One region of the Streptomyces sp. NBC_01428 genome, then DNA from elsewhere that is predicted to be linked to it. Evidence: riboswitches for the same ligand, from Rfam matches in the RefSeq annotation. Region 1 holds a riboswitch; each other region holds the start of a gene.
What was found. Region 1 has a riboswitch for S-adenosylmethionine ahead of OG406_RS36760 (putative leader peptide). Riboswitches for the same ligand answer to the same signal wherever they lie in the genome.
Positions count from the first base shown of each region.

Region 2: linked by a shared signal. The riboswitch ahead of OG406_RS28610 (aminotransferase class V-fold PLP-dependent enzyme) and the one ahead of OG406_RS36760 (putative leader peptide) in region 1 are both predicted to bind S-adenosylmethionine.
Region 3: linked by a shared signal. The riboswitch ahead of OG406_RS02965 (putative leader peptide) and the one ahead of OG406_RS36760 (putative leader peptide) in region 1 are both predicted to bind S-adenosylmethionine.
Region 4: linked by a shared signal. The riboswitch ahead of thrC (threonine synthase) and the one ahead of OG406_RS36760 (putative leader peptide) in region 1 are both predicted to bind S-adenosylmethionine.

Region 1 is NZ_CP109499.1:8,410,191-8,412,382, reverse strand. Features, by position in the region: gene OG406_RS36770 (amino acid ABC transporter permease) at 1-680, opposite strand, end outside; gene OG406_RS36765 (hypothetical protein) at 849-983, opposite strand; SAM riboswitch class IV at 1,140-1,284, shown strand; gene OG406_RS36760 (putative leader peptide) at 1,321-1,386, shown strand; gene OG406_RS36755 (glutathione S-transferase C-terminal domain-containing protein) at 1,507-2,192, shown strand, end outside.
Region 2 is NZ_CP109499.1:6,616,845-6,619,036, forward strand. Features, by position in the region: gene trpD (anthranilate phosphoribosyltransferase) at 1-757, shown strand, start outside; SAM riboswitch class IV at 842-958, shown strand; gene OG406_RS28610 (aminotransferase class V-fold PLP-dependent enzyme) at 1,146-2,192, shown strand, end outside.
Region 3 is NZ_CP109499.1:693,341-695,532, reverse strand. Features, by position in the region: gene OG406_RS02970 (ABC transporter substrate-binding protein) at 1-786, opposite strand, end outside; gene OG406_RS02965 (putative leader peptide) at 1,073-1,192, opposite strand; SAM riboswitch class IV at 1,228-1,338, opposite strand; gene OG406_RS02960 (MerR family transcriptional regulator) at 1,563-1,940, opposite strand; gene OG406_RS02955 (MDR family NADP-dependent oxidoreductase) at 2,018-2,192, opposite strand, start outside.
Region 4 is NZ_CP109499.1:5,115,462-5,117,653, reverse strand. Features, by position in the region: gene thrC (threonine synthase) at 1-1,105, opposite strand, end outside; SAM riboswitch class I at 1,123-1,280, opposite strand; gene OG406_RS22265 (glucosyl-3-phosphoglycerate synthase) at 1,486-2,192, shown strand, end outside.

The sequences.
Region 1 (2,192 bases):
GCCTGCGGGAAGACGATCCTCGCGAACTGGTACCGCTTCGGCAGGCCCAGCGCGGAGGCCGCCTCGTGCTGGCCCTGGTCGACCGAGAGGAGGCCGCCGCGTACCACTTCGGAGGCGTACGCCGCTTCGTTGAGGCTGAGGCCGATGACGGCGACGGCCATGTCGGTGGCGAGCCGGGACTCGTCGAAGGAGAAGAAGGCCGGCCCGAACGGCACTCCGACACTCAGCGTCTTGTACAGGGCGCTGAAGTTGTACAGGAACAGCAGGACGACGATGAGCGGCACCGAGCGGAAGAGCCAGGTGTAGACCCAGCTCACGGCGCGGAGCACCGGACTCGGCGAGAGCCGGGCGAGCGCCAGCAGGATGCCGCCCAGCAGGCCCAACACCGCGCTGTACACGGCGACTTCGAGAGTGATGAGCAGACCGTCGAGGATCGTCGGGCGCAGGAACCAGTACTGGAAGCGGTCCCACTGGTAGAAGGGGTTGGTCACCAGGCCGTGGGCGGCCTGGGCCACCAGGACGAGCACGACGGCCGTGATGATCCAGCGGCCGGGACGCCGGAGCGGTAGGACGCGCTGAGCCGTCAGGGGCTTCGGCGCGGCGGGGACGTCGGAACGGGGGATCACCTCGGCGGGCGGCGCTGATCCGGAGGACACAGCTATGCTCGGAGATTCACTCATGGAGAGCTCCAGCGGATTCGGACACCCCGGACCACGGCGAGCGGCAGCGTGATGTGGAGCCGTGAGGGCTCAGCACATGACGGGACACGGGCGCACGGGGAACGGGGGCTGGACGGAGAGGGGGACACCGCGACAGCGGTGGTCGTCAGAGACGCGGAAGAAGAACCGTCAGCCTTGGCGGAGGGTGCGACACATGCCCGTACACAGTGCGCTGTTGACGCGCAGCAGGTCGACGGAGCGGTCCGCGCACAGCACGTCGCGGCCGAGGCGCCGCCATGCGGCCGTCCCGTCAGCTGCGTACATCGCCGTCACCATCACTTCTCCGGCCCTGGGGCATCTCGTTGTGGGCCGCACGTTAGGCCCGGCCGGAAAAGAATGTCAATGCGGGTGCCCACCAGGTGAGACCGCGTCACCCGCCTTCTTGACGGCGCCGCGGGGCGCATCGAGACTGGCATGGACGGTCACGATTGTCAGCGCCCACGGCGCGGGTTCGCCCGCTCCTGTGGTCATCGGCCCCGGCTCGCTGACAGGCAACCCTTCCACCGCGACGGGGTGCCCCGGGTGACGACCGGGTCCCGCCGGTGCGGTGGGGCAAGCGTGGTCTCGCGTTCCGCGAGCCCCGGAGGTGGGACCGGTGAGAATGCCGAGGAACGACCTGACGAGGCGCCTGCACATCGATCTGTTGCGCGTCTCCAGCGCCTACTGATCCGCTGCCGGCCCGTTTCGGTCCTGGCCCGCGCGCTCGGCGCGGTCGCTTCGCCTTCAGCCGCTCATCGCCCATGCCCACAAGGCGGCGATGGCTTCCTCGTTCCCCCTAGGGAGAGTCATGCCCGAGACAGCTTCGCGCGGTTCCAGCACAGCCGGATCCCGTCCCTGCGGCCAGAGTACGACCACCCGCACCGGTGATGGAGACGACCCCTTCGCCCCGGCCGGCGGCCGGGGTCCGTCGCCTTCGGCCGCCCGCTCCCAGGCGTCCGCACCGCCCCTCCCCCGCGCCGCCCACAGCCGCATCGGAGTCGGTCTGGCCGGCGGTTTCTACCCGGCGCCGCACCGCTACGAGGTGTATCTGGCGGCGAGTTGTCCGCGCTCGCTGCGCATCTCCATCACCCTCGGCCTGCTGGGACTGACGAACTCGGTCGCCACGACGCTGCTCACCCACCCCGCCGGAACACCCGACGCCTTCGCCTCGCTGCGCCGCGCCTACGAGGCCACCGAGCACCACTACGACGGACCGTTCACGGCACCCGCGCTCTGCGACCGCTGGACCGGACGCATCGTCAGCAACGACACCTCCGACATCCTCCGCGATCTCACGGGCCTGCCGTCCGGACACGCGGCGGGCCACGCACCCACCCTGCTCCCGCCGTCCCTGAGCGCCGACATCGAGGCCCTTCGGGATCTTCTCGACCGGGACGTCACGCCGTCCGCGCGCCCCGCGGACCGCGCGGCGGCACTGGACCTCCTGGACTGCCAACTCACCCATGCCACCTATGTGTTGGGCGACAGCCTGAC
Region 2 (2,192 bases), 1.8 Mb from region 1:
CAACATCTCCACCATGTCCTCGATCGTGGTGGCCGGCACCGGCGCCAAGGTCGTCAAGCACGGCAACCGGGCCGCGTCCTCCGCGTCCGGCTCCTCGGACGTCCTGGAGAAGCTCGGCGTCAATCTCCAGCTGACGGTGAAGCGGGTCGCGGAGGTGGCCGAGGAGGCCGGGATCACCTTCTGCTTCGCGGTCAAGTTCCACCCGGCGCTGCGCCATGTGGCGGCGGCGCGCGGACAGCTCGGCATCCGGACGACCTTCAACGTGCTCGGACCGCTGACGAATCCGGCCCGGGTCAAGGCCCAGGCGGTCGGGGTCGCCGACCCCCGGATGGCGCCCATCGTGGCGGGCGTCTTCGCCGAGCGCGGCAACTCCTCGCTCGTCTTCCGCGGCGACGACGGCCTCGACGAGCTGACCACCACCGCCGGCTCCCGGGTCTGGGTGGTCCGCGACGGCAAGGTCACGGAGGAGCACTTCCACCCCCGCGACGTCGGCCTCGACGTCGTTCCGGTGGAGGCGCTGCGCGGAGCCGACGCCGCGTACAACGCGGAGGTCGCCCGGCGGCTGCTGGACGGCGAGACCGGGCCGGTGCGCGACGCCGTGCTGCTGAACTCGGCGGCCGCCCTGGTGGCCCTGTCGCCGGCCGACGCGCCCCTCGCGGACCAGCTCCGGGCCGGTATGGCGAAGGCGGCGGAGGCGATCGACTCCGGGGCCGCGAAGCGCACCCTCGACCGGTGGGTGGCGGCCAGCAACGCCTGAGCGACGCCGGCGTGACGCAAGGCGCGGTCCACAATTCGGACCGCGCCTTGCGCGTCGAAGATCTTCTGGCAAGATGCTGTACCAGGTCATGAGCGACAGCCATCAGGCCCCGGCCGGCTGTCCGGCAACCCTCCGTCCGTGGCGGGGTGCCCCGGGTGAAGACCAGGCCGTAGGCAGCGAGGTCTACGGCAAGCGCGGACCCCTCCCACTCTTTCGAGTGGACGTAACCAGGGGTCCTGGTCGTTCGAGGGAGCCTTCTGTGAGCAAGCGAATGCGATAGGGCGCCGAGCCCCGCCTCCGCACACCCTTTTCTCCCCTTCCTGCGCCGAGCGCTGCCTCCGGGCGGCCGGCTCGCGCGGCGATCCCGCCTGCCTCACAGGAGCCCGCCATGTCTGTCACCACCACCGCCGCCGACACCTCCGTCTGTGCCCCGCTGCCCGTCCTCGGCCGCGACGTCACCGTGCCGCTCGTCACCGGCGGCGAGGTCAGCTACGCCGCTCTCGACTACGCCGCCAGCGCCCCCGCCCTCCAGCGGGTGTGGGACGACGTCGCCGCGTACGCCCCGTACTACGGCAGCGTCCACCGCGGTGCCGGGTACCTCTCGCAGCTGTCCACCGACCTCTTCGAGAACGCCCGCAGGACCGTCGCGGAGTTCCTCGACTGCCGGGCCGACGACCAGGTCGTCTTCACCCGCTCCACCACGGACTCGCTCAACCTGCTCGCCGCCGCGCTCCCGGCCGACTGCCAGGTCTTCGTCTTCGAGACCGAGCACCACGCCTCGCTGCTGCCCTGGCGCGACGCCCGGGTGACGTACCTGAACGCCCCGCGCACCCCCGGCGAGGCCGTCGCGACCCTGGAGCACGCCCTCGCGGCCCGTGACCCCCACGGACCGGCCCTCGTCTGCGTCACCGGCGCCTCGAACGTCACCGGGGAGCTGTGGCCGGTGCGGGAGCTCGCCGCAGCCGCGCACGCCCACGGCGCCCGGATCGTCCTCGACGCCGCCCAGCTCGCCCCGCACCACCCGGTGTCCGTCCAGGACCTCGACGTCGACTGGGTCGCCTTCTCCGGCCACAAGCTGTACGCGCCGTTCGGCTCCGGTGTCCTCGCGGGCCGCTCCGACTGGCTCCGCGAGGCCGACCCCTACCTCGCCGGTGGCGGCGCCAGCCGCAAGGTCACCCGGCGCGCGGACGGCGGCGTGGACGTCGAGTGGCACGACAGCGCGGCCCGCCACGAGGCCGGCTCGCCGAACGTGATCGGCGCCTACTCCATCGCGTCGGCCTGCAAGGCGCTCACCGAAGAGGGCTTCGACAACCTTCTCGCCCGGGAGCAGCACCTGATCGGCACCGTCCGTGCCGGCCTCGCCGAGGTCCCCGAGGTCCGGATCCTCTCCCTGTTCGGTGACGACGCCCCGCGGGTCGGCGTCCTCTCCTTCGTC
Region 3 (2,192 bases), 7.7 Mb from region 1:
CAGGCTCCCGCTCCGCACGCCCGCCTCGGGCACGACCTTGAACACGAGTCTGTCCAGGTACGCCTCGCCCTTCTTGGCCCACAGCGATGAACCCCAGGCGTACTTGGCGCGCTTGCTCAACGTGACCGAGCGGTTCTGTACGTAGTCCGACAGCGTGAAGGGCCCCGAGCCGGCCACTCCCTTGCTGCACTTCTCCTGCGGGCTCAGCTTCACGCTCGCCGACGACTCGATGCCCAGCGAGTGGGTCGAAGTGGCCTGGAGGAACTGTGCGTTGGGCTTCTTGAACGTCACCCGGACGGTGCTCGGATCGACCACCTCGGTGTTCCGCACCCCGCTCAGGTAGCCCTGGGCGAGGGTGGCCAGGGCGCCGAGCTTCGGTACGGCGTCGAAGTTGTCCTTGACCACCTGGGCGGTCAGCCGGGAGCCGTCGCTGAACGTCACGCCCGACCGCAGGTGGAAGGTGAACGTCGTCGTGTCGGAACTGATGTCCCAGCTCTTCGCCAGCCAGGGCACGATCTTGCCGGTCCTGGGGTCCTGGTCGGTCAGCGAGTCGACGACCTGGCGCACCGAGTAGATGCTGTCGTTGCTGCCCACCTGCTGCGGGTCCACGCACCCGGCGTCGGACCCCACCGCGAAGGTCAGCGTGCCACCGGACCTGGCCCGGCCGTCGGTGCCGCTCGAACCGGTGCCGTCACTCGACGAGCAGCCGCTCAGCAGGATGCCGCTCGTCACGACAGCGGCGGCTGCCGTCCATCGGGCGGATCGGGTGTCCGGGTGGGATGTCACGGAAGGGGTTCTCCTACTCCAGAGTCGCTGCGCCGGTCCGGTGCGGACAGGGCGAAGCGGGACGGCGCAGCCGTGGACGGGCGGCACCGATCGGACGACAAAGTCGGTTCGGTGGCTCGGGTCCGGGCCCGGACGAAGCGTCGGGGCCCGGCCGGGCGGGGAAGGGGTGCGTCGACGGCGCGTGCGCGGTGCGTACGCCGACCTCACAACGCCGGGGGGAACAGGGGCTGTTGCTCGCAGCCTCAGGAAGGAGCCGACTACGTGCGTCGGCCGGCCGAGCGTGTCGTCAGCCGCGACACAGGCAGCTGGCGGAGCGCTCCAGGTCGATGTGGCGGCGGCGCGAGAACCCGGAGAACATCGCCGCGGCCGCGATCGAGGCGCTCAGGTCGCTGCTGTCGTTCCGCACGCCGGGCCTCCCTGTCTCGGCCCCCTGCCGGGGCGGGTTCGCGCTTGCGGGGTCGGGCGACCACGCCGGGCTTTCACCTGGAGCACCCCACCGCGGAGGAGGGTTGCCGGTCAGCGAGCCAGGGCTTGACGCTGACACTCAATGCCGGTCGCGATCGTACGAATCGATTCTCCGATCCGTCAATGACGAGATCGCGGCGAAGGGCGTCGGCCCAGCAGCCGCAGCACGTCGGGCCGAGGGATTTCATGCGGCCGCAACAACTGGCCCTGATCGTGCGGGCCTTGGCGCGGTCCCCAAGGGGCCGGACACCGGCCGTCGTGACCGATCGCGAAGGCGGCACCCACCGCGCCGCCGCCGTCCGACGTGCCGCTCAGGATCGGTCGGTCGTGCGGCCGGTCCGAGCGGCCAGACGGGTGCGCAGCCGGGTGAGACGGTCGATCTCGGCGTCCAGCGCGGCCAGTCGGCGGTGGACGACGCTGGTTCCGGGACTGTCCGTACCGCCGGAACACCGTCTGCGCGGGTCGTCGACGAGCAGGGGGATGCGGTCGGCGAGGCCGCACAGGTCCTCCACCGTCAGGCCGAGGGCGAGCAGGTCCCGGATCACCCTCACCCGGGCGACGTCGCCGGGACCGTACTCACGCTGCCCGGCCGCCGTGCGCCGCGCTGGTGGCAGCAACCCGCGCTCCTCGTAGAACCTCAGCGCACGTGCTGTCGTGCCGGCCGCTGCCGCCGCATCCCCGATCCGCATCCGCTCCCCGCTTTCACCCGGTGCCGCGTCGACGACCCTCGAGGACGCGGGAGTCCACGGTCCCGCGGAGCCGACCGCTACGTGACGTCCACGACGACGGTTCCGATGTGCCGCCCCTCGAACAGTTCCTGCAACGCCCGGGGCGCGCGATCAATGCCCGCGATCCGGACGTGGGGGAAGACGATCTCACCGGAGCGCAGCCAGTCCCCGAAGCGCGTGTTCCACTCCTCGGCCGCTTCACCGAGATCTGAG
Region 4 (2,192 bases), 3.3 Mb from region 1:
TCTCCGCGAAGATGCCCTCGGTGCGCGCGAGCAGCTTGATCGCGTCGACGATCTGCGCGTCGTTCACGTCCTCCACGGCACCGCCGGTGCGCCGCGCGATGTCGAGCACGTAGGGCCCGTCGGCGGGGTTGCCGATGGCGAGCGACTTGGCGATGGTGTCCGGCTTCTGCGGACGGACCACGTCGTGGCCGGCCTTGTAGGCGACGGAGACCGGCGAGCAGCCCTCGGCCTGGGCGCCGAAGATCTTGTAGGGCCTGTCCTCGACGAGTCCGAGCTTGATCAGCTCCTGGAGGCCCTTGTCGATCTTCGTGAGCTGGGAGCCGGAGGCGATCGGCACGACGAGCTGGTCCGGCAGCTTCCAGCCGAGCTGCTCGCAGATCTCGTACGCCAGCGTCTTGGAGCCCTCGGCGTAGTACGGGCGGAGGTTGACGTTGACGAAGCCCCAGCCCTCGCCGGCCGGGTCGCCGATCAGCTCGGAGCAGAAGCGGTTCACGTCGTCGTAGTTGCCCTGGATGCCGACCAGCTCGCCGCCGTAGACCGCGGCCATGACGACCTTGCCCTGCTCCAGGTCGTGCGGGATGAACACGCAGGAGCGGAAGCCGGCGCGGGCCGCCGCCGCGCCGACGGCGCCGGCGAGGTTGCCCGTGGAGGAGCAGGAGAGGGTGGTGAAGCCGAAGACGCGGGCCGCTTCGATGGCCTGGGCGACGACGCGGTCCTTGAAGGAGTGCGTCGGGTTGCCGGAGTCGTCCTTGACGAACAGCTTGCCGGTCTCGACGCCGAGCTCGCGGGCCAGGTTGTCGGCCTGCACGAGCTTGGTCCAGCCCGGGTTGATGTTCGGCTTGTCCGCCACGTCCGCGGGGACGGGCAGCAGCGGCGCGTAGCGCCAGATGTTCGCGGGTCCCGCTTCGATGCGCTTGCGGAGTTCTTCGGTTTCGTAGGCCGAGAAGTCGTACGCGATCTCCAGCGGGCCGAAACACTCCTCGCAGGCGAAGACCGGACCGAGGGGGACGCGGTGTCCGCACTCGCGGCAGGAAAGCGCCGCGGCCGGGCCGAGATCGACCGCTTCTGCGGAGTTCGTGGTGCTTGCAACTGTCTGCGCAGCCATGGAGGCGAGGCCCTTTCTCCTCATCTTCCTCACGACGCACTTCGCCGTGAGACGGATTTGGCACCTTCCCTAGCCGGGAGCCTCGCGACGCGATCGTCTGGCGATCGGTACGAGACCGGCTGGAGGGTTGCCGGGGCTTCAACGGGCCGTATCCCTCTGCCCCTCTGGATGAGCGGTATTCGATTGTTGAACTGTTGAGCATATTGCGTGCCGATGATCCAGGACATGCGATGGTCATCAGCGTTGTTCAAGACTGTAACCGAAGGCCAGGACAGTTGAAGCAGTCGTCCGAACCGCGAGACGACGGCAAGCGATCAGCCGCTGGCCGCAGCGGGCACGCTGATGAGAGCGTGTGATCAGACAGTGAGGAGCCGCAGACCGTGCTGAATGAAGTCGACCGCTGGCTGAGCACACGCTCCTGGTCCCTGACCGACCGCCCGCTCCACAAGATCATGGCCGCGAAACGCACCTCCGGGTCGACGGTCAGCGTGGTGCTGCCCGCGCTCAACGAGGAGGAGACCGTCGGCGAGATCGTCTCGATCATCCGCCACGACCTGATGCAGCAGGTGCCCCTCGTCGACGAGATCGTCGTCGTCGACTCGGGCTCCACGGACCGCACGTCCGCGGTCGCCGCCGCCGCGGGCGCCAGAGTGGTGCACCGCGACGACATCCTGCCCAGCCTGCCGGCCGTGCCCGGCAAGGGCGAGGTGCTGTGGCGGTCGCTGCTCGTGACGAGCGGCGACATCGTCTGTTTCATCGACGCGGACCTCAAGGAGTTCTCGTCCGACTTCGTCCTCGGGATCGTGGGCCCCCTGCTCACGGACCCGGGCGTCGATCTCGTCAAGGCGATGTACGACCGTCCGCTGGGCGGCGCCGCCGGGCAGGGCGGCCGGGTCACCGAGCTGATGGCCCGCCCCCTGCTGAACATGCACTGGCCGCAGCTCGCGGGCTTCGTGCAGCCGCTCGGCGGGGAGTACGCGGCCCGGCGCTCGCTGCTCGAACAGCTGCCGTTCCCGGTCGGGTACGGCGTGGAGCTGGGCATGCTCGTCGACGCGCTGCACCTGGTGGGCCTGGACGCCCTCGCCCA